Linked DNA regions of Paraglaciecola sp. L3A3. Each later gene encodes a partner of the first gene's protein in a complex. Links are inferred from orthologs where the notes say so. Each region holds a gene or a part of one and is shown in the gene's direction. Other genes may lie near its edges. The genes, in order: secY, secA and secG.

Evidence for each region.
Region 2: the proteins of secY (region 1) and secA are in contact, whole or in part, in a crystal structure (PDB 3DIN), measured with the Thermotoga maritima proteins. The link is inferred for Paraglaciecola sp. L3A3 from one-to-one orthologs. Residues at the interface, in WP_004081795.1 of Thermotoga maritima: Glu108, Gly109, Glu110, Glu111, Ala236, Glu237, Arg238, Arg239, Ile240, Thr241, Ile242, Gln243, Tyr244, Ala245, Arg246, Arg247, Val248, Thr249, Gly250, Arg251, Arg252, Val253, Tyr254, Gly256, Ala257, Ser258, Thr259, Tyr260, Leu261, Pro262; in WP_004082002.1 of Thermotoga maritima: Glu261, Ala262, Arg263, Lys300, Ala301, Arg302, Thr303, Ile304, Ile305, Leu323, Tyr324, Asp325, Pro326, Val329, Ser330, Tyr333, Ile336, Lys340, Phe345, Val349, Glu363, Phe364, Tyr374, Ser375, Gly376, Gly377, Glu393, Ile395, Thr482, Ser483.
Region 3: secY (region 1) and secG share a complex: the UniProt entries of both Escherichia coli proteins name them as parts of the sec protein translocase complex. The link is inferred for Paraglaciecola sp. L3A3 from one-to-one orthologs.

Annotation. Positions count from the first base shown.
Region 1 is NZ_CP047023.1:4,034,311-4,041,706, reverse strand. The notes cover bases 4,449-7,287. They hold secY (preprotein translocase subunit SecY), read left to right. Parts: upstream 4,449-5,127; coding sequence 5,128-6,447; downstream 6,448-7,287. Other genes in these bases: rpsK (30S ribosomal protein S11), read left to right, coding at 7,082-7,287; rpsM (30S ribosomal protein S13), read left to right, coding at 6,713-7,069; rpmJ (50S ribosomal protein L36), read left to right, coding at 6,472-6,588; rplO (50S ribosomal protein L15), read left to right, coding at 4,688-5,122; rpmD (50S ribosomal protein L30), read left to right, coding at 4,499-4,684. In the rest of the region: GQR87_RS16805 (hypothetical protein), read left to right, coding at 1-211; GQR87_RS16800 (hypothetical protein), read left to right, coding at 245-730; rplN (50S ribosomal protein L14), read left to right, coding at 1,103-1,468; rplX (50S ribosomal protein L24), read left to right, coding at 1,481-1,795; rplE (50S ribosomal protein L5), read left to right, coding at 1,812-2,351; rpsN (30S ribosomal protein S14), read left to right, coding at 2,363-2,668; rpsH (30S ribosomal protein S8), read left to right, coding at 2,681-3,073; rplF (50S ribosomal protein L6), read left to right, coding at 3,084-3,617; rplR (50S ribosomal protein L18), read left to right, coding at 3,629-3,982; more of rpsE, read left to right, coding at 3,992-4,448; more of rpsK, read left to right, coding at 7,288-7,396. UniProt on the Escherichia coli protein: The central subunit of the protein translocation channel SecYEG. Consists of two halves formed by TMs 1-5 and 6-10.
Region 2 is NZ_CP047023.1:4,298,977-4,306,810, reverse strand. Bases 2,366-5,642 are described here. They hold secA (preprotein translocase subunit SecA), read left to right. Parts: upstream 2,366-2,727; coding sequence 2,728-5,442; downstream 5,443-5,642. Other genes in these bases: mutT (8-oxo-dGTP diphosphatase MutT), read left to right, coding at 5,511-5,642; GQR87_RS17895 (M23 family metallopeptidase), read left to right, coding at 2,366-2,576. Outside these bases: cell division protein FtsZ, read left to right, coding at 1-291; lpxC (UDP-3-O-acyl-N-acetylglucosamine deacetylase), read left to right, coding at 448-1,362; more of GQR87_RS17895, read left to right, coding at 1,668-2,365; more of mutT, read left to right, coding at 5,643-5,900; GQR87_RS17880 (ABC transporter substrate-binding protein), read right to left, coding at 5,897-7,081; GQR87_RS17875 (ATP-binding protein), read left to right, coding at 7,316-7,834. UniProt on the Escherichia coli protein: Required for protein export, interacts with the SecYEG preprotein conducting channel.
Region 3 is NZ_CP047023.1:2,051,403-2,058,849, forward strand. Bases 3,814-6,703 are described here. They hold secG (preprotein translocase subunit SecG), read left to right. Parts: upstream 3,814-5,020; coding sequence 5,021-5,386; downstream 5,387-6,703. Other genes in these bases: glmM (phosphoglucosamine mutase), read left to right, coding at 3,814-4,165; tpiA (triose-phosphate isomerase), read left to right, coding at 4,265-5,011; GQR87_RS08595 (hypothetical protein), read right to left, coding at 6,410-6,703. Outside these bases: ATP-dependent zinc metalloprotease FtsH, read left to right, coding at 1-1,912; folP (dihydropteroate synthase), read left to right, coding at 1,995-2,825; more of glmM, read left to right, coding at 2,825-3,813; more of GQR87_RS08595, read right to left, coding at 6,704-7,207. UniProt on the Escherichia coli protein: Subunit of the protein translocation channel SecYEG. Overexpression of some hybrid proteins has been thought to jam the protein secretion apparatus resulting in cell death; while this may be true it also results in FtsH-mediated degradation of SecY.

The DNA of each region.
Region 1 (7,396 bases):
TAATATTGCGCAATATAGAATATATATTACCGAGCCAGGCAGTGACCAAGTTATATTTGAAAATCCCGAAATTAATTTACAATTAGCTACTGAATTTGTTGTCACTGTGCGTGAGTTGAATGGGATATTTAGTAATATACTAAATCTTGATATTGTGACTAACTCTGCAGGTGTCGCGACTTATTCTCACATATACGCTAATTGCCAATAACGTTTATATTATAGTTTAGATGAACTGAATAATATGGATATCTCATTTATGGGGGATAGCTCTGGAACGATCTCCAATGAATTTTCTGTGGCCGCCACTACTAATAGTGAATTTATTGAAATAGAGTTTGGTGATTATCGTATATCAGCAGAATCAACTCAGGATCAAGAGTTAAGCTTTAATAGTCGTTTAGTGACCCTCAATCAAGGTAAAAGTAAGGTTATCATTATCTATCAGGATGCCGAGGAAAAATTAACGGCTCTAGAATTCGTTGAAACTAATGTACCTCAGGCATTTAATAAACGAATTAACGTGGTTAATTTGCAAAATCTAATGGAAAACGTATCACTGCATTTTGTGAAAAGTAATGAAACCCTAGACACAGCAAACTTCAAAATCACATCACTTGAATTTGCCAAGACTAGGAAATTACCATACCAAGTGATTATTATGAACTTATCGCAATACACACAGATGAAAATGGCTCAAAAACTTTATTGGATCGTGCCCCTCTGTTAGGAGTTAACGAAGATAAACATTATATTGTTACGATAGAAGGTAACGCCATAACAGCTAGTGGCTATAAAATTACGTTACTTTAATATTTTCGGAGTTAATGTTTTACAAAATGAATTGGCTGGGTAAACCCATCAATTCATTTTTTTTGAAAGATATTCCATACTTTTCCTGCCATAGAAACATTCGAAAATCTGTTCCCTGTATTAATTGCTCGTATGGCTAATATATTTTGAAATTAAGCTATTCACGCACGTTACTTTCTGTTAGTATTTCGCGCCCTTTTGATGGGGGCATGTATAAAAAAGCAGCATAGTGCTGTTTTTTTAATGAATAACGACTCGTGAGAGTCTTAATTAACAGCGGAGCACTAACATGATCCAAATGCAAACTAACCTGGATGTAGCCGATAATTCCGGCGCTCGCAGGGTTCAGTGTATTAAGGTTCTTGGTGGCTCGCATCGCCGTTATGCACATATTGGTGACATCATTAAAGTTACTGTTAAGGAAGCAATTCCTCGCGGTAAAGTAAAAAAAGGTGATGTACTAACTGCAGTGGTGGTGCGTACTAGAAAAGGCGTACGTCGTCCAGACGGATCTTCAATCCGTTTTGATAGCAACGCAGCTGTTTTGCTTAATGCAAACAAGCAACCGATTGGTACGCGTATCTTTGGTCCGGTTACTCGTGAGCTTCGTGTGAATAACATGAAGATTGTCTCGTTAGCCCCTGAGGTACTATAAAGGAGTCACGATATGGCTAATAAAATTCGTCGTGATGATGAAATCATCGTTTTAGCGGGTAAAGACAAAGGAAAACAAGGCAAAGTGCTTAAAGTTATCCCTGGTACTGACCGTTTAATCGTTGAAGGTGTGAACTTAATCAAAAAACATCAGAAACCAAACCCTCAAGCGGGCGTTGCTGGTGGAATAATTGAGAAAGAAGCATCAATTCACGTATCAAATGTAGCGATCTACAACGCGAAAGCGGGTAAAGCAGATCGTATAGGTTTCCGTCTTGAAGGTGAGAAGAAAGTTCGTTTCTTCAAATCAGACGGCGAACTAGTTTAATTAATTGGAGAGTACGATGGCGAAACTGCATGATTTCTATAAAGACTCAGTTGTAGCCGAACTTGCTAAGCAGTTCGATTACAAAAGCGTCATGCAAGTCCCTCGGATTGATAAGATCACTCTAAACATGGGTTTAGGTGAAGCGGTAGCAGACAAGAAGGTATTAGAAAATGCCACGGCTGATATGCAAGCAATTGCAGGTCAAAAGCCTATTGTAACTGTTGCCCGTAAATCTGTAGCGGGCTTTAAAATCCGTGAAGGTTATCCGATTGGCTGTAAAGTAACCCTACGTGGTGAACGTATGTGGGAATTCTTTGAACGTTTAGTTTCAATAGCAATCCCTCGTATCCGCGATTTCCGTGGCTTAAATCCTAAGTCATTCGATGGTCGTGGTAACTATAGCATGGGCGTTCGTGAGCAAATTATCTTCCCTGAAATCGATTTTGATAAAGTGGACAAGATACGCGGTATGGATATCACTATCACTACCAGCGCACAAACCGATGCGGAAGCACACGCTTTATTAAGCGCGTTCAACTTCCCGTTTAAAAAGTAAGGTGTAGGGTTATGGCAAAAGAATCAATGAAAGCGCGCGAAGTAAAACGCGCCAAGCTAGTTGCTAAGTACGCGGTAAAACGCGCTGCGCTTAAAGCAACTATCAGCGATGTCAACTCTTCTGATGAAGAACGTTGGGACGCTGTTCTTAAGCTACAACAACTACCACGTGACTCATCTGTAAGTCGTAAGCGTAATCGCTGCAACATTACAGGTCGTCCACATGGTTTCCTACGCAAGTTTGGCATGAGTCGTATCAAGTTGCGTGAAGCAGCTATGCGCGGTGAAGTGCCTGGCTTGAAAAAAGCCAGTTGGTAAGGGGTAGCTGATATGAGTATGCAAGATCCTATCGCGGATATGTTTACCCGCGTACGTAACGGCCAGATGGCTAGCAAGGTATCTGTATCTATGCCGTCTTCTAAAGTTCGTGTTGCAATTGCAGCAGTACTTAAAGAAGAAGGTTATGTAACAGACTTCGCTGTTTCTGGTGACGTTAAGCCTGTATTAGAAGTTACTTTAAAGTACTTCGAAGGCAAAAAAGTAATCGAGAGCATTGAGCGCGTAAGTCGCCCTGGTCTTCGCATCTATAAGAAAAAAGATGAGTTGCCAAAAGTTATGGGTGGTTTAGGTGTGGCTATCGTGTCTACCTCTAAAGGTGTGATGACTGACCGTGCAGCGCGTAAAGCGGGCATGGGTGGTGAGATCATCGGCTACGTAGCGTAAGGGGAATAGAATGTCACGTATAGCAAAAGCTCCTGTCGATGTCTTATCTGGCGTAGAAGTTTCTATCGCTGGTCAAGAAATCACAGTTAAAGGTAAAAATGGCACGCTAACTCGTGTATTTAATGAAGCTGTAGAAGTTGTACAAGCTGACGCACAACTAACTGTTGCTCCTCGTGAAGGTGCAGTAAATGGTTGGGCTCAAGCAGGTACCGCCCGCTCTTTGTTAAACAACATGATTGTTGGAGTAGCTGAAGGTTTTGAGAAAAAATTATTGTTGAATGGTGTTGGTTACCGTGCTCAAGCACAAGGTAAAAAACTAAATTTAACTTTAGGTTTTTCACATCCTGTTGCATATGAAATGCCTGAAGGTATTTCTGTTGAAACTCCTAGTCAAACTGAAATCGTCGTCAAAGGCGTTGATAAGCAGTTAATAGGTCAGGTTGCAGCTAACATTCGTGCATATCGTCCGCCAGAGCCTTATAAAGGTAAGGGTGTTCGTTACGCAGATGAAGTTGTGCGTCGCAAAGAAGCTAAGAAAAAGTAGGAGTTAGTAAGATGAATAAAAAATCAGCTCGTTTACGTCGCGCTACTCGTGCACGTAAAAAAATTAGTGAATTGGCCGCGCATCGCTTGGTTGTTAATCGCACCCCGCGTCACATTTATGCTCAGTTAATCGCTCCAAGCGGTTCTGAAGTATTGGCGTCGGCATCAACAGTTGAAACTGAACTAGCTAGTAGCCTTAAAGGTACTGGTAATTCAGCAGCAGCAGCAGCTATTGGTAAAGCGATCGCTGAACGCGCTATGGAAAAAGGCATCAAGTCAGTTGCTTTTGATCGTAGTGGGTTTAAGTATCATGGTCGTGTTAAAGCATTGGCTGATGCAGCTCGCGAAGCTGGTCTTCAGTTCTAGGAGTTAATTATGGCTAAAGTAGAAGCTCAACAACAAGGTGACTTGTTGGAAAAACTAATCGCTGTAAACCGTGTATCTAAAGTAGTTAAAGGTGGTCGTATCTTTAGCTTCACTGCTTTGACAGTAGTAGGTGACGGTAATGGTCGTGTTGGTTTTGGTTACGGTAAAGCACGTGAAGTGCCTGCTGCTATCCAAAAAGCTATGGAAAAAGCACGTCGCAATCTTGTGACTGTTGATCTTAATGGCAACACGCTACAGCATCCGATTAAAGGTCGTCACTCAGGCTCTAAAGTTTACATGCAGCCTGCATCTGAAGGTACTGGTATTATTGCCGGTGGTGCGATGCGTGCAGTACTTGAAGTGTCTGGTGTACAAAACGTACTTTCAAAATGTTACGGATCTACCAATCCAATTAACGTTGTTCGTGCAACTATCAACGCGTTGACAGAAATGAATTCGCCTGAGTCAGTAGCCGCGAAACGTGGATTGTCTGTATCGCAGATTTTGGGGTAATTGATCATGACTAAGATGATTAAAGTAAAGCAAACGAAAAGTTCAATCGGTCGTCTACCTAAGCATAAAGCTACGCTTACTGGTTTAGGTTTACGTCGCATCGGTCATGTTCGTGAGCTAGAAGACACCCCTTCTGTCCGTGGCATGATCAACCGTGTATTTTACATGGTTGAAGTAGTGGAGGAGTAACAGATGAGACTTAATACTCTTGCTCCTGCACCTGGAGCGAAAAATTCTGGTAAACGTGTGGGTCGTGGTATGGGCTCTGGTCTTGGAAAAACTGGTGGCCGTGGTCACAAAGGTCAAAAGTCTCGCTCAGGCGGTTCTGTAAAACCTGGTTTTGAAGGCGGGCAAATGCCAATCCAGCGTCGTCTACCGAAGTTCGGTTTCACATCTCGTAAGTCTTTGGTTTCTGACCAAGTGACTTTGGGTGAAATTGCCAAGGTAGAAGGTGATGTGGTTTCACTTGAAACTTTAAAAGCAGCAGGTCTTGTTAAAAAAGAAATGTTGTTCGTTAAAGTTTTAAAAAGTGGTGAAATCTCACGTGCTGTAACGATTAGTGGTTTAAAGGTAACAAAAGGCGCACTTGAAGCAATCAAGGCGGCTGGCGGTAAAGTAGAGGAATAGGCTAGATGGCTAAACCAGGATCGGATTCAAGCGCTAAAGGCGGATTGAGCGAACTTAAATCAAGATTGTTGTTCGTACTAGGTGCGATCATAGTATTTAGGTTGGGTTCGTTCGTGCCTATTCCTGGTATTGACGCTGCGGTGTTGGCTGAATTATTCAACCAACAAAAAGGTACTATCGTAGAGATGTTTAACATGTTCTCTGGTGGTGCTCTTGAACGCGCGTCAGTTCTAGCCCTAGGCATTATGCCTTATATAACAGCTTCCATCATTATTCAGTTGCTGACAGTTATGCATCCACCAATGATGGAGTTGAAAAAGGAAGGCGAAGCAGGTCGTCGTAAAATTAGTCAATACACACGTTATTTTACGTTGGTATTAGCTACTTTCCAAGCAGTTGGAATTGCGACTAATTTACCTAACCTTATGCAAGGTTTGGTAATGAACCCCGGCTTCGGTTTTTACTTTACAGCAGTAGTGAGCTTAGTGACTGGGACTATGTTCCTTATGTGGCTAGGTGAGCAGATTACAGAGCGAGGTATTGGTAACGGTATCTCCATTCTGATTTTTGCCGGTATAGTTTCTGGTTTGCCTTCAGCTTTAGGTAATATTGCTGAGCAAGCGAGACAAGGTGAAATACAATTATTGTTCTTGTTGTTAGTGGGTGTGATTGTTGTAGCAGTTACTTATTTTGTTGTATTTGTTGAACGTGGTCAAAGACGTATTGTCGTGAACTACGCGAAACGTCAACAAGGTCGTAAAGTGTTTGCTGCGCAAAGTACTCATTTACCATTAAAAGTGAACATGGCTGGTGTAATTCCACCTATCTTCGCTTCAAGTATTATTTTGTTTCCGAGTACCATAGCAACATGGTTCGGACAGAATGAATCAATGTCTTGGTTACAAGACGTTGCGTTAATGTTGTCTCCTGGACAACCTTTGTATGTGATGTTATATGCTGCGGCGATTATATTTTTCTGTTTCTTCTATACTGCGTTGGTTTTTAACCCTCGCGAAACGGCAGATAACTTGAAAAAATCAGGGGCTTTTGTACCTGGTATTCGTCCCGGTGAGCAAACATCAAAATATGTTGATAAAGTAATGACTCGCCTAACTTTGGCTGGTGCACTTTACATAACCTTTATATGTTTAGTGCCTGAGTTCATGACTATCGCTTGGAATGTTCCATTTTATTTCGGCGGTACATCACTACTTATTATGGTTGTGGTAATCATGGATTTCATGGCGCAGGTGCAGACACATTTGATGTCACATCAATATGAGTCTGTTCTTAAAAAAGCGAATCTTAAAGGCTATGGCCGATAAGTTAGCTATTTACGGAGTGATGAAATGAAAGTTCGTGCATCCGTCAAGCGGATTTGCCGTAACTGTAAAGTCATTAAGCGCAACGGTGTTGTGCGCGTGATCTGCAGTTCAGACCTTAAGCATAAGCAAAGGCAAGGTTAATCGATTGGATTGGGGGTCGTCTAGATACACTAGCGCCTCAATCCTTATTTGCAATTTAGTCGTTGGGTAAGTATCCTATCGGGCTTTTTAGGCTGATGACTATTAATTATAAGGAGTACTGTTAATGGCCCGTATCGCTGGCATTAACATCCCTGAGCACAAACATACAGTAATTGCACTATCAGCAATTTACGGTGTTGGCTCTACACGTGCGAAAAGCATCTGTGTAGCAGCTGGTGTTGCAGAGACAACTAAGATCAAAGATCTTAATGAAGAACAGATTGATAAGTTACGTGATGAAGTAGCTAAATTCACAGTTGAAGGTGATCTTCGACGTGAAGTGTCAATGAGTATTAAACGTTTGATGGACTTAGGTTGCTTCCGTGGTATTCGCCACCGTCGTAGTCTTCCTCTACGTGGTCAGCGCACTAAGACTAATGCGCGCACCCGTAAGGGTCCTCGCAAAGCAATAAAACGATAAGCGGGGGATATTATGGCTAAAGCACCAACCAAAACGCGTAAGCGCGTAAAACGTCAAGTTGCTGATGGTATGGCTCATATCCATGCTTCTTTCAACAACACAATAGTGACTATTACTGACCGTCAAGGCAATGCTTTGTCTTGGGCAACTTCAGGTGGTTCAGGTTTCCGTGGTTCACGTAAATCTACCCCTTTTGCTGCACAGGTAGCTGCTGAGCGCGCTGGTACAGCCGCACAGGATTACGGTTTGAAAAACATTGAAGTGTTCGTTAAAGGTCCAGGTCCAGGTCGTGAATCTGCGATCCGAGCTTTGAACGCTGCAGGTTAT
Region 2 (7,834 bases), 270 kb from region 1 along the record:
GTTGGTACTGTAATTGATATGGAAATGACTAACGAACTGCGCGTAACTGTAGTTGCTACAGGTATTGGCGCTGAGCGTAAACCTGATATTTCATTAGTTTCTAGCCGCGCTGCTAAAGTGATGGCTGATAGTGGTGAATTTAAATTGCAAGCTAATGGGTCTGGATCTATGCCTAGTTCGAGTGCAATGCCTGATACTGCTAAAACGATAGTGGCGGAAGACAAAGTTGAAGCGGCAAGTGATTTGGAATATTTAGATATTCCAGCATTTTTGCGCAAACAAGCTGATTAAATTGACTCTAACAATAGAGTAGGCTGTGAATATAACTATTATGGGATAATACACCTATAAAAGGCGATATATGACAGTTTTTTGACAGCGCACTATGTTTTAATGTATTATATGCGCCGCTTTTTATTCTAATAAGTTATTGAGTTAAAAAGGTTTATGATTAAACAACGTACCATTAAACAATCTGTTCAAGAGACAGGGATTGGTCTACATAAAGGTGACAAGGTCACTATGACTCTCCGGCCTGCGCCTGCGAATACTGGAATAGTATTTCGCCGCGTTGATCTTGAGCCTTATGCGGATATCCCTGCTAGAGCAGATTCTGTAGGCGATACTATGCTTTGTACATGTATTAGTAATGCCGATGGTGCGAAGATTTCTACTGTCGAGCATTTGGCCTCAGCCTTAGCGGGTTTAGGGATTGACAATATTATTGTTGAAGTCGACAGTGATGAGCTTCCTATCATGGATGGTAGTGCGAGTCCGTTTATCTTTTTATTACAATCTGCTGGTATCGAAGAACTTAATGCCGCTAAACGCTTTATTAAAATAATTAAACCTCTTCGAGTTGAGGAGGGTGACAAGTGGGCTGAACTTCGTCCATATGAAGGTTTTAGAGTAGACTTTAGAATCGACTTTGATCACCCTGTTATAAGTCAAACTCGTCAGCATATGGTGTTAGATTTTGATTCATCTTCGTATGTTAATGAAGTGAGTCGTGCTCGAACCTTTGGTTTTATGAAAGATCTTGAATACATGAATTCACTTAACTTAGCTTTAGGTGGCAGCATGGAAAATGCAGTTGCCCTTGATGAGTATCGTGTATTAAATCCTGAAGGTTTGCGTTATAGCGATGAATTTTTAAAACATAAAATTCTAGATGCAATCGGTGATTTATATTTATGTGGCCACAGTATTGTTGGTGAACTAGTTGCCTATAAAACAGGTCATGGTTTAAATAATAAATTGTTGAATGCTTTATTAAACAATACTGAATGTTGGGAGTTTGTAGGTTATGAAACTCCCGAACAAATGCCTATCAGTTATGCATCCCCAGTTTTGGTAAACTAATTAGTTTACCAAAACCTTGTTTCCCTCCAGTAAACGAATATATTTTTGCTAAATTAAGTACTGTAGTTGTCAAATCGTTTACGCTACAAAGCTTTGATATTATTGCTTTAGATTGTTATAAGTCATTTTAGATAATGTGACTTATATGGTAATCTTTGTGAAGTGGTGATATATAGCTACTAGTTTGTGCATAAAACAAACAGTAAGTAATGACTTAGATACCTGCATAAAGTATCTCAATTTCATTCTATAGCTTAATCTTTTCACATACCAAATATTGATAATACCTAAGGTCCATATCTGCAATGAAATTAACTTTGCTTTTTAGAAGTAACAACCGACGTTTTGCGTTGGATATAAATCGACAAAAATTGACGATAATGTTGCTTGTTGCCTGCGGATTATTTTTAGTGTCTAGTCGCTCGACGACCTCTCCTGAAGAAAGTATTGCACGAGTTCAATATGCGCAATCTGGACTTGAACAACAAGCAACTGAAATCGAACTATTAAGAGACACAACTAAACAACGTTACTCTGGCATGTTGTTAAAATTAGCTGAAATGCAAAGCCAAATTCAGCGCTTGGACGCCTTAGGTTCAAGATTAGTTGCCCAAGCAAAATTAAATCCAGATGAATTTAATTTTGGCCAAGAGCCTAATATGGGCGGGCCTCTAAATACGTCAGGTGTTGAGTTACAAGCCCAAGATGAGTTATTGGTGAAAATGGAAAACATGTTAGAAACCATTCAAGATAAGTCTCAACAACTGTCTGCACTTGAATCTATCTTATTAAGTCACCATATAGAAGAACAGAGCCAGTTAGCAGGTAAACCGATTCAATCCGGTTGGTTGTCTTCTTATTATGGTGTGCGCAAAGACCCGTTTAATGGTATGCCCGCTATGCATAAAGGATTAGATTTTGCTGGTAAAGAAGGTAGTGCTGTTACAGCAACAGGGGCTGGAGTTGTCACTTGGGCCGGTAGTCGCTATGGCTACGGAGAACTAGTAGAAATAGATCATGGGCAAGGGTTAAAAACTCGTTATGGCCATAATAAAGAAGTTAAAGTAAAAATTGGTGATGTTGTCACTAAAGGACAAAGTGTTGCGGTAATGGGAAGTACAGGACGCTCTACTGGCCCTCATGTTCATTACGAAGTTTTACGTAAAGGCAAACAACTAGATCCGCTACCTTTTGTCTATCGAAAAGGCTCTTAATAGCTGGATATAATAGTAGTAAAAAATTTGTAATATAAAATCGGCTCCATGTGAGCCGATTGTTTATTTTAGTATAAAGGCTTATGCCTTAGGGGTTAACACACTCAAGTGTGTAATTGAATTAATCATTTAGATTGGAAGCTGTAAATCGATGTTTTCGAGTATTCTCACCAAAATTTTCGGTAGTCGTAACGACCGTACGTTAAAAAAACTTAGTAAATCTGTCACCTTAATTAATCAGCTTGAAACTGAATATGAAGGCTTAAGTGACGAACAACTGCAAGCTAAAACGTCAGAATTTAAACAGCGCTTAGAAAAAGATGAATCGACAGATGACATTTTAGTGGAAGCATTTGCCGTGGTGCGTGAAGCCAGTAAACGTGTTTTCAACATGCGCCATTTTGATGTGCAAATGTTAGGTGGGCAGGTGTTACATCAAGGCAAAATTTCTGAAATGCGTACTGGTGAAGGTAAAACATTAACCTCTACTTTACCCACTTATTTAAACGCAATATCAGGCAAAGGTGTGCATGTTATTACGGTCAATGATTATTTAGCTAGTCGAGATGCTGATTGGAGTAAACCATTATTTGAATTTTTAGGGTTGTCTGTTGGTTGTAATATCCCAGGAATGAATCATCAGCAAAAAAAGGAAGCTTATGCTGCTGATATCACCTATGGAACTAACAATGAATTCGGTTTCGATTATCTTAGGGATAATATGGCCTTTAGCCCTGAAGAAAGAGTGCAACGTTCATTACATTTTGCGGTAATTGATGAAGTTGACTCAATCTTAATTGATGAAGCTCGAACCCCTTTAATTATTTCTGGTCAGGCTGAAGATAGTTCTGAGTTGTATCGTCGAATAAATGTGGTGATCCCAGAGTTAGTACAACAAGAAAAAGAAGACGAAGAAGGTCAAGTTGGTGAAGGTCATTTCACTATTGATGAAAAAGGTAAACAAATCCATTTAACTGAAAATGGACAAATTTTTGTAGAGCAAGTTTTACAACGTGAAGGCATTTTGCCTGAAGATGAATCATTGTTTGCAGCAGCCAATATTTCTCTTCTTCACCATGTAAATGCAGCACTTAAAGCTCATAAGTTATTCTCTAAAGACGTCGATTACATAGTTAAAGACAATGAGATTGTTATCGTTGATGAGCATACTGGTCGTACTATGGAAGGCCGTCGTTGGTCAGAAGGGTTACACCAAGCTGTTGAAGCTAAAGAAGGGGTTAATATTCAAAACGAAAACCAGACCTTAGCTTCTATTACCTTCCAAAACTATTTTAGATTATATGACAAACTATCAGGAATGACTGGTACGGCAGATACCGAAGCTTTCGAATTTCAAAGTATTTATGGCTTAGATACAGTAGTTATCCCGACAAATAAACCTATGCTTCGTGACGATAAGGCAGATCTTATCTTTTTGACTGCTGAAGAAAAGTACGAGGCCATAGTCGAAGACATACTTGACTGTGTTAAACGTGGACAACCGGCGTTAGTGGGGACTGTTTCAATTGAAAATTCAGAACTTATCTCAGGGATATTAAAGAAACATAAAATCCCTCATAAAGTATTGAATGCTAAGTTTCATGAACAAGAAGCTGACATTATTGCTCAGGCGGGTAAACCTGGGGCTATCACAATAGCCACTAATATGGCTGGCCGTGGTACTGATATTGTCTTAGGCGGTAATTGGCAGGCTGAAATTGATAAAATTCATGATCCTAAACCTAGCAAAGTAGAAAAAATTAAAGAAGATTGGAAAATTGCTCATGATGCCGTTATTGCTTCAGGCGGTTTACATATTATTGGCACCGAGCGCCATGAATCTCGTCGTATAGATAACCAGTTGCGCGGTCGTTCAGGCCGTCAAGGTGATGCAGGTTCTTCACGTTTTTACTTATCTTTAGATGATGCATTAATGCGTATCTTTGCTTCTGAGAAAATGGGCAATATGATGAAACGTCTAGGTATGGAACGAGGAGAAGCAATAGAACACCCTTGGGTCACTCGTGCTATAGAAAATGCCCAGCGTAAAGTCGAAGGTCGTAACTTTGATATGCGTAAACAATTACTTGAGTACGATGACGTAGCTAACGATCAACGTAAAGTAATCTACGAACAGCGTAATGAGTTATTAGATGAAGGTGATATAAGTGCCACAATAGCAGCCATTCGAGAAGATGTGGTAAGTGGTATAGTTGATCAATATATTCCACCACAATCTTTAGAAGAAATGTGGGATGTAGCTGGCTTAGAAGAGCGCTTTAAAGGTGAGTTTTTATTAGAAGTACCTGTGCAAAAATGGCTTGATGAAGACGATAAGTTATATGAAGAAGTAATCCGTGAGCGTATCTTAGAAGAAGTCGTGAACGCTTATAAAGCTAAAGAAGAAATTGTTGGCCCACAAGTTATACATCAGTTTGAAAAAGCAGTGATGTTGCAAAACTTGGATAGCCACTGGAAAGAGCATTTAGCGGCTATGGATCATCTTCGTCAAGGTATTCATTTACGTGGATATGCTCAGAAGAATCCAAAACAAGAATATAAACGTGAGTCTTTTGAGTTGTTTTCTGAAATGTTAGAAAACTTGAAAGTAGAAGTGGTGACAATTCTAAGTAAGGTACAAGTTAAAGCTCAAGAGGACGTAGAAGCGGTAGAAGAACAGAGACGTCAGGCTGATGATACACCTAAAAACTTTGAACATAATTCACCTAATGAAAATTCTGAATCACAAGAGCAAAATCAAGGGCCAAGAGCTGTAGTTCGTGATACACCTAAGGTCGGCCGTAACGATATTTGTCCATGCGGTTCTGGTAAAAAATATAAACAATGCCATGGTAAATTAACTTAATAAATTGTTAGCTAATAAACTTTAAAAGTCGGACGAAAGTCCGATTTTTTGTTTCAGGAGTAAAAGAGTTGAAAGTAATAGATGTTGCGGTGGGTGTGATTAAAAGGGCTAACAATATTTATATCAGTAAACGAGCTGATTCTTTGCATCAAGGGGGCAAATGGGAATTTCCAGGAGGAAAGTGTGAAGTCGGTGAATCTGTTGAGCAAGCATTAAGCCGCGAGTTAAAAGAAGAAATTGGTATTGAGGTTGTTTCTCAACAAGAATTCTTGATCATTGAACATGACTATGGTGATAAAAAGGTCAGATTGAACGTGCATTTAGTTGATGATTTCAACGGTGAGGCCACACAGCAAGAAGGTCAATTAGCAAAATGGGTAGCGATTGGGCAGCTTAATCAATATGAATTTCCGGCTGCAAACGTAGACATTATTAAGCTTCTACAGCAAGAGTACTAATGATTGTTGGCATGGGGAGTTAATTGTTCCATAATTATTTCTTGCGGATTAAAGTTGTAATTTTCTCGCTGAGGATTTAAAAATTTACTGTATCCATTGATACGTGTTTCAGACCATTTGGGGTGCTTTAAAAAAGCCCCCATTTCACCTACATTACTAACGTCTAAAAGGCTCATTTTAGTTTTAATGACAGTGCCAGTTTGTTGCTTGAAATCTCTATCGTTTAGATAGTCAAAAAATAGAATTAGTGCTAGTCCCCCTTCTAGAAAATGCCCTCCTAGACTCATATTGAGACTTCCATCTTTGATTTTATCAATGCTTGATGGTGACCAATCCATGCTACCGATTACTGTGCTTTTTGGCAGCATAAGATTAAACTCTTCAATTCCATCTTGTAGACCATAAGCCATAACATCACTCGCTATCCAAAAAGCATGTATATCCTCGTGACGCTTAAAAATGGTACTTGTCATCTTCTTCACTAATTTTCGCTCCCAATTGCCGTAAACAATATTAAGTAGCTTATTATTTTTATCGGTTTGCAAAACACTATTCATGCCGTTAATACGTTGTTTGCTAACTGCTGAATAGCTCGCTCCAGTGATAGCAAATATGTTCACGTTACAATGTGAAGAAGGGCATCTATTGGCTCTAGAATGTTGTAAAATAGCTGTCGCCAATTGACCTCCTGCCAATGTGTCATCCGGCGATAAGTGCGCTAGCCACAGGGGGAATTGTTCTCTTGGAAGTCCTAGTTCAGAAAATTGAGTGGGCGAAATATCTGAATTTATAGAAATCAATGGAATTTCTCTATCATCTAGCAAGGTTAGTATTTTTGTTTCTGAGCCCACCCAAAAGGAAGTGATTATGAGGTCTGGTTTTTGTGCTTGTGAATCGAGAATATTTTGAATATAAATTGAAGCACCAAATCTGTCTCTAAACTCTTCTGGTGGATACGCAACGTCTAATTCGAAATTTAAAGTGTCTGAAACGGCTTGGGCGAAATTGACTTGAGAATCCCAAAAAGGAAATCCTTTTTCTACAGGATAAATAAACAATACTCTAGGTTTTGTCGTTTTTTCAGCAGCTTGGGTAATAGTCGTTCTGGTCAAAAAAGAAAATAGCATAATGTACAAACTTAGCTGACTTAGAAATATTATGGTTTTATTAATTGCTTTCAAGTTCAAGTTCCTTGATATTTTCGTAATGAATCGAGTGCTAAGTTTTAGTAAATTTGCGTTTATAGTTTAACACTGCCATTCGAAAAGACTAGTTTGTATGCTCCATAACTCCATCAAATAAATAGAGCGACAGAATCTAGAAAATGAACACTTGATGGTATTAAAAATTAGTTTTTCTAGGTAAAATTGCAGGCTGAGATTTTTACATGTTACTCCCTCGAATAAAGGACATCTATGCCTGGGTTACACCGTATTATACTAATAAATTGTCATCTTCCTGGTTTTGTCGAACTGGATGTATCTGGTCACAGTAATATTTGTGGAACCAATGCTTCAGGTAAAACAACTCTGCAACGTTTGATCCCTGTTTTTTATGGTGAGTTACCCAGTAAAGTGGTACCTAAAACCCGCAAGAAGTTTGATGATTTTTACTTGCCTCATGCAAATAGTTACCTGATTTACGAATATACCCGAGAAGACGGCCAAGTCTGTCAAGTGGTATTAACTCGTAAGGGCAGTGATGGCGTACAGTATCGTTTTGTTGAAGCAGCCTACCATCAAGAGCAAATCTTAGTAGATACTGAAGAAGGTAATGTACAAGCTATGTTACCCGAGCACTGGATTAAACAGTTGAGGCAATTAGGTGTCGATTTTTCCCATAAGATCCAAGCGACTAGCGAATTTCGCAGCATCATTCAAAATGATGCCAGTGTGGGAAGAGGCGCAGGTAGAGAAAATACTAAGCTTAGGCAA
Region 3 (7,447 bases), 2.0 Mb from region 1 along the record:
CGTATTGATGTCGGTTTTCCAAAACTTTTCTGGCTCTGAACCAAATAGAGTCGCCACAGACTACACTCGTTTTTTGAAAGATGTTGATAATGGCGTAGTTAGCCAAGCAACAATTGATAGAGACACTGGTGAAATTGTCGGCACTAAACGCAACGGTGAACAGTTCACAACTGTTGTACCTTATCTTGATATGAAGTTAATGGATCAACTTATCGAAAATAATGTGGCTGTGTTTGGTAAACAACCAGAAGAGTCTTCATTATTAACGTCTATCTTTATTTCCTGGTTCCCAATGTTATTACTGATTGGGGTCTGGATCTTTTTCATGCGTCAAATGCAAGGTGGTGGCGGTAAAGGTGCTATGTCATTCGGCAAAAGTAAAGCGCGTTTATTAGGTGAAGATCAAATTAAAACGACCTTTGCTGATGTAGCAGGGTGTGACGAAGCAAAAGAAGATGTTTCAGAATTAGTCGACTTTTTACGTGACCCAAGTAAGTTTCAGAAATTAGGCGGCAAAATTCCTAAAGGTGTGTTGATGGTTGGTCCTCCGGGAACAGGTAAAACATTACTTGCTAAGGCGATTGCCGGTGAAGCAAAAGTACCTTTCTTTAGTATTTCAGGTTCAGATTTTGTTGAAATGTTTGTTGGTGTTGGTGCCTCTCGTGTACGTGATATGTTTGACCAAGCTAAAAAATCAGCTCCTTGTATTATTTTTATTGATGAAATTGATGCAGTAGGCCGTAAACGTGGTGCAGGTCATGGTGGTGGCCATGATGAGCGTGAACAAACCTTAAACCAAATGTTGGTTGAAATGGATGGTTTTGAAGGACACGAAGGCATTATTGTTATTGCTGCGACTAACCGTCCAGATGTACTTGACCCTGCATTATTACGTCCTGGACGTTTCGATCGCCAAGTCATGGTAGGTTTACCAGATATCCGTGGTCGTGAACAAATTTTAAAAGTGCATATGCGTAAAGTGCCATTAGGGGACAATGTTGAAGCACATGTTATTGCTCGTGGTACACCTGGTTTCTCTGGTGCAGATCTAGCAAACTTAGTTAACGAAGCTGCATTGTTTGCTGCCCGCACAGATAAACGTGTGGTGAGTATGGATGAATTCGATAAAGCGAAAGATAAAATCATGATGGGCTCTGAACGCAAGACTATGGTCATGTCGGAAGAAGAAAAAACCAATACTGCTTATCATGAAGCTGGACATGCAATTGTTGGCCGTTTAGTACCTAAACATGATCCAGTTTATAAAGTGTCTATTATTCCTCGTGGTCGAGCATTAGGTGTGACTATGTATTTACCTGAACAAGATAAATACAGTTCATCTCGAGAAGAATTAGAATCTCGTATTGCCACTTTATTTGGTGGGCGTATAGCAGAAGAAATTACTTTGGGTGCAGCCGGTGTAACCACTGGTGCGTCGAATGACATTGAACGTGCTACCGATATTGCTCGCAAAATGGTAACCCAATGGGGGCTTTCTGAGAAAATGGGTCCCATCAATTATAAAGATGACGAAAACGAAATGTTTATGGGAGCGGCTCCATCACATATGTCAGCCGAAACTTCTCGTGATATTGATGCTGAAGTCAGGTTATTAATTGACAGAAATTACACACTAGCTGAAAAATTATTGAAAGAAAATATGGATGTTTTAGAGGCGATGAAAGACGCCTTGATGAAATATGAAACCATAGATGCTAAACAAATTGATGATTTGATGGCACGTAAAGAAGTTCGTCTTCCAGCTGAATGGGTCAGAGATGGTAAGACTGATGATTCTGATAAACCATCTGGTGGCGCAAAAGCTGCTGATGACGCTGATAAAACTGAAGAAAAGAAAGCCGATAAACCTACTACTCCAGATGTAGGAAAACCTGGCGACGCAACGAGTTAGTTTTAGAACAAATGATAAAAACGCTTTGTTGGCAATCTAACAAAGCGTTTTTTTATTTGAAAGCTTAAAATATTGAGCATGTATGCAATTTAAAAACAAATTCATAGACCTGTCAGTGCCCAAGATAATGGGCATCTTAAATGTCACTCCTGATTCTTTTTCTGATGGAGGACACTTTAAAAATTTTGACCAAGCTATGTATCACACTGAGTCTATGTTAACAGAAGGGGCTGCTTTTATTGATGTAGGCGGGGAGTCTACTCGACCAGGGGCTGTTGATGTTGATCTTCAGCAAGAATTAGATCGAGTATTACCCATAATTGCAGCCATTACTGAACGCTTTGATACTGTTGTTTCAATTGATACCAGTAAAGCACAAGTGATGACCGCCGCTGTAGCGGCTGGTGCGGCTTTAATTAATGATGTGAGAGCGTTACAAGAAAAGGGCGCATTACAAGCTGCGGCAGAGGCTAATGTACCAGTCTGTTTGATGCATATGCAGGGGCAACCCCGTGTTATGCAGGAAAACCCTGAGTATGAAAATGTGACTGATGAAGTTATCAATTTTTTGCAGCAAAGAATGATTGAGTGCGAAAAAGCGGGAATGACTAAAGATCAATTGATTATTGATCCTGGTTTTGGATTTGGTAAAAGTTTGCAGCATAATTATCAATTGCTTGCGAACTTAGATAAATTGTCAAGTTTAGCTGTGCCTATTTTGTCTGGTACTTCAAGAAAGTCAATGATAGGAAATTTACTGGGTCGTAATATTGATGAGCGGCTAGCTGGCAGCATAGTGACTGCTAGCCTTGCCACATTGAGTGGGGCAAAAATATTACGGGTACATGATGTCAAAGAAACAGTGGATGCAGTTAAAATAACAACATTAGTTAAGGATTACAGGAAACTATAATGAGTGATAGAAAATACTTCGGTACAGACGGTATTCGTGGCAAAGTCGGCGAAGACAAAATCAATCCTGAATTTGTAATGAAACTAGGTTGGGCCGCTGGAAAAGTTTTAGCGGGAACTGGCACCAATAAAGTCCTTATTGGTAAAGATACCCGTATATCTGGCTATATGTTGGAATCAGCATTAGAAGCGGGGTTATCTGCTGCGGGTATTAATATTGGCTTATTAGGGCCTATGCCGACTCCAGCTATTGCTTATTTGACTAAAACTTTCCGTTCAGAAGCGGGCATAGTGATCAGTGCTTCTCATAATCCTTATTATGATAACGGTATCAAATTCTTTTCAGCTGATGGTATGAAACTTGACGATGATATTGAAATTGCCATTGAAAGTCAGATGGATCGTCCTATGGAATGTGTGGCTTCAGACAAACTAGGTAAAGCCACACGAATTGCTGATGCGGCCGGTCGTTATATCGAATTTTGTAAAGGTAACTTCCCCTCAGATTTATCCCTCAAAGGTTTAAAAATAGTGGTAGATTGTGCCCATGGAGCCACATATCACATAGCACCAAACGTATTGAGTGAATTAGGTGCACAAGTGATTGAAATTGGTACCGAACCTGATGGTTTGAATATCAATCGTAATGTCGGGGCCACATCGATGAAAGCTATCAAACATAGTGTTCTGAAAAATAATGCTGATCTAGGGTTTGCCTTGGATGGTGATGGTGACCGGATTATGTTGGTGGATCACAAAGGAAATGTGATTGATGGCGATCAGATTGTCTACATCATCGCTAGGGACGCGTTAAAATCTGGTATGTTAAAAGGTGGTGTGGTTGGTACTGTGATGAGCAACCTTGGTTTAGAGGTCGCCTTAGGGACCTTAGGCGTGCCGTTTGCTCGCAGCAAGGTGGGTGACCGCTACGTGATGGAATTACTTAAACAAAAAGATTGGTCGATTGGCGGCGAAGGCTCAGGCCATGTATTGAATTTGGCCGCTGCTTCTACTGGTGATGGCATTGTGGCCGGATTACAAGTTTTGGCGGCCATGCTGCATGCGGAAATGACTTTATACGAATTAAGCCAAGGTATGGTTAAATATCCGCAGACATTAATCAATGTCAGATTTACCAATGGCAAACAACCTCTTGAAGATAAACAGGTGAAACAATCTGTGATTGACGCCGAAACGGCATTAGGTAATAAAGGCCGAGTTTTGTTGCGAAAAAGTGGAACTGAGCCACTTATTCGAGTGATGGTTGAGGCCAATGATGCACAAGATTCAAGTACTTGGGCTGAATATATTGCCGATGCTGTTCGTAAAGTGAACGAATAGACAAAAGGCGAAGCATATTTGGCGAGTATTACTTGTATAATTTCATTGGGTTAGTTAATATCTCGCGCGCTTTTTTATTGATGCTAAGAGGAATATCTTTTGCAGACAAACATTCGTAGGTCTTTAGTGGTTGGTAATTGGAAGATGAACGGTGATAAATCGTTGATTGGTAAAATGCAATCATGCTTGAGTCAAGTGGACTTAGGGAATATGGATTGGGCTATTTGTCCTCCGGCTCCTTATTTAGGTTTATTTGATAGTTCAGTTAGGCTGGGTGTACAGAATGTCAGTCAATTTGACTCAGGGGCTCACACTGGTGAAACATCCGTTTCAATGGTTAAAGAACTCGGTTGCCAATATGTTATTGTTGGTCATTCTGAAAGACGTGAAGACAACTTTGAATCAAATGAAATTGTTGCGTTAAAAGTACAAAAAATATTAGATGCTGGATTAACACCTATTTTATGTATTGGTGAGCCAGAATCAATTCGTGATGCGGGCAATGTGTTTGATTACCTGACTACTCAGTTGAATGCTGTAGTCACGTTACTAGGCATATCAGCATTTGCTAATATAGTCTTGGCTTATGAACCCATATGGGCGATAGGGACGGGTAAAACAGCCAGTCCTGAGCAAGCACAAGAAGTACATGCTTTTATTCGTGAATATTTAGCAAAACAAGATTCAAACATTGCGGCTGGTACTGTTATTTTATACGGCGGTAGTGTGAAAGGAAGTAATGCCCAAGAATTATTTTCTCAGGCAGATGTAGATGGTGGTTTAATTGGCGGCGCTAGTTTAAACCCAGAAGATTTTTTAAGTATTTGCTTAGCTGCAAATCAATAGAGGCAACACATGTTTTACGAAGTATTAATTATTGTTTATTTGATCGTCGCTATAATGTTGATCGGTTTTGTATTGATCCAGCAAGGTAAAGGCGCAGATATGGGCGCATCTTTCGGTGGTGGTGGTTCTAACACAGTTTTTGGCTCTGCTGGTTCTGGTAACTTTTTGACCAGAACAACTGCTATATTAGCGACTTTGTTTTTTGTTATCAGTTTGATCCTTGGTAACCAAACTGCTGATAAAGAAAAAGATGCAGATAATTGGCAAAACATTGAAGTGCCAGTGGTTGCTCAGCCCGATACAGATGTTCCTGCGGCAACTGTGCCTGCTGAACCTGTTCTACAACCTGCTGAAGAAAGCGACGTACCCAACTAGTTTTATTTAGTACTCAATTGCGGATGTGGTGGAATTGGTAGACACGCAGCCTTGAGGGGGCTGTGGCTTAGGCCGTGGGAGTTCGAGTCTCCCCATCCGCACCATTTTTGAAAAGGTCTTGGTTGATACCAAGGCCTTTTTTGTTTTAGTGCACAAAACATGTGCTTTGTTTATGTGCTACGCACACAGGGCATAACTTCGTCACTTAAAGCATGCGCTTCGCTTACCGTCATCCATGACGTTTTTCAAACAGCATCCTTGCTGCTCGATTTACTTTTTCCCAACAGCCGCAAAAAGTAAACAAAAAGGGCCGCGCTCCAAACAAATTCCTATTCCATAAAATTCTTGGCTTTGATGTCGAAACGGCAATAAGTCGCGTCCTGCTATAAAAGATTGCCTTGCCCGAATGTCCCTATTCGGGCATTCGACAAGCCAAATATTTGATGGGGAATTTGTAGTCGCGACAAAGTCAAAAGCATGGCTTTGCCATAAAGCATGCGCTTCGCTTACCGTCATCCATGACGTTTTTCAAGCCTCATCCATGAGGCCCGACTGACTTATGTTATGAAATACATCCATGTATTTCACCCTCCGGGCCGCACTAAAGTGCGTTCCATATTTATCCCGTAAATATGGTCAACAGCTAAGAAAAGTAAGCAAAAGAAGCCGGTCTCCAACCAAGTTCTATTACCTGCGCGACTTGCCTAATAGAGGTCGCAAAGAATTTAGAACTAAATTCCAAAGTAGTCATATCCACATCCCTGATGATCGGCACCCAATCTCAACGTCCTTGTTGAGCTTTTCAAGCTGACGGAGCTTCGCTCCTAAAGAATCAGCTTTCACCCAAGTCATTTACCCTCTATTAGCCCGCGTTGCTCGGCGAACTTGGAGTCGCGATAAAGTCAAAAGCATGGCTTCGCAAAATAAGTATTGGTTTATCATAAGAGTTATTTTATGTTAGATGTCCTGATAAGGTAATTTCAGGTTTAGTCTGGGTTAGGGGAAACTTGTCATGTAGCTAGATTAAATATCAAGAAGCTTGTCTTCAATATCACCACATTTTTTTACTAACCCATTTAGCTCTGTAAATAATGTAGTATCCTTCTGTACTCTAATACTGCGTAATACTTGCCCAAGTTCGAAAATCGGAAGCTTTAATTTTATTACAAAAAGTTCCATGCCTAACTTTTCAGAGTCTATTTTTAATATTAACCATTCAATATGAAGTAGTAGATAAAGAATTTCTGAAAAATTTGTACGTAATAAGTGTTGATTGAATTTAATTTTTGTTGAGACAGACGTATTAATACTTTTTTTGTTCAGAATAAACTCATTTGAAAAATCTTCGCCACACTGCAAATCAGACAAGGAGAAACTTTGGAGTTCATTATTACTAATTGTTCTTTTGAATTGTTTTTTCTGAAAGGTTTTATCTATGTCTAACCGTATTAAATGTATGTCTTCAGAAATAGCTTTCCTAATAAAATTTTTTTCTTCATTTTTTATATTTTTATCATGTACATCTTTTGTTTGTTTCAATACTTTAGTTGCAGCTGACAGCTCTTTTTGTTGAATACGGATTGACCAAATTAATAAGCACACAGTCGCAAAGGTTAATAACGGATTAAGCAACCCACCAATGAAGTCGCCAATGGTACCTAAATCAGCACGGGTATAACTTGAATCGCCAGTAGAAATATCACTGGCTGACGCTAGGTGTAAACTCCACATGTAACACATTGTAATCACTATCATGGATACACTGATTAGCAGAAATGCTATGTTTTTAATGGTTATAAGCTCTTTTAATGATGAATCCATTTTTAATACTTCTAATCCCTGTCTAAATCATTTCAGAAACGTTTAAATACTTTTGAGTTGAGTTCAATGTACCAGATACACTTTAAATTGCATACTTAGCGATAAACATCAATAGCGTCGTAGTCGTTGATTTAAAAATCAACCGTATAGAAAATAGACAAATATATGACTTTTTAAAATTATGGTTGATAAATATTTCTAAGTTTTGGGGTCGGAAAGGGGGTATAAATGAAGTAGTGG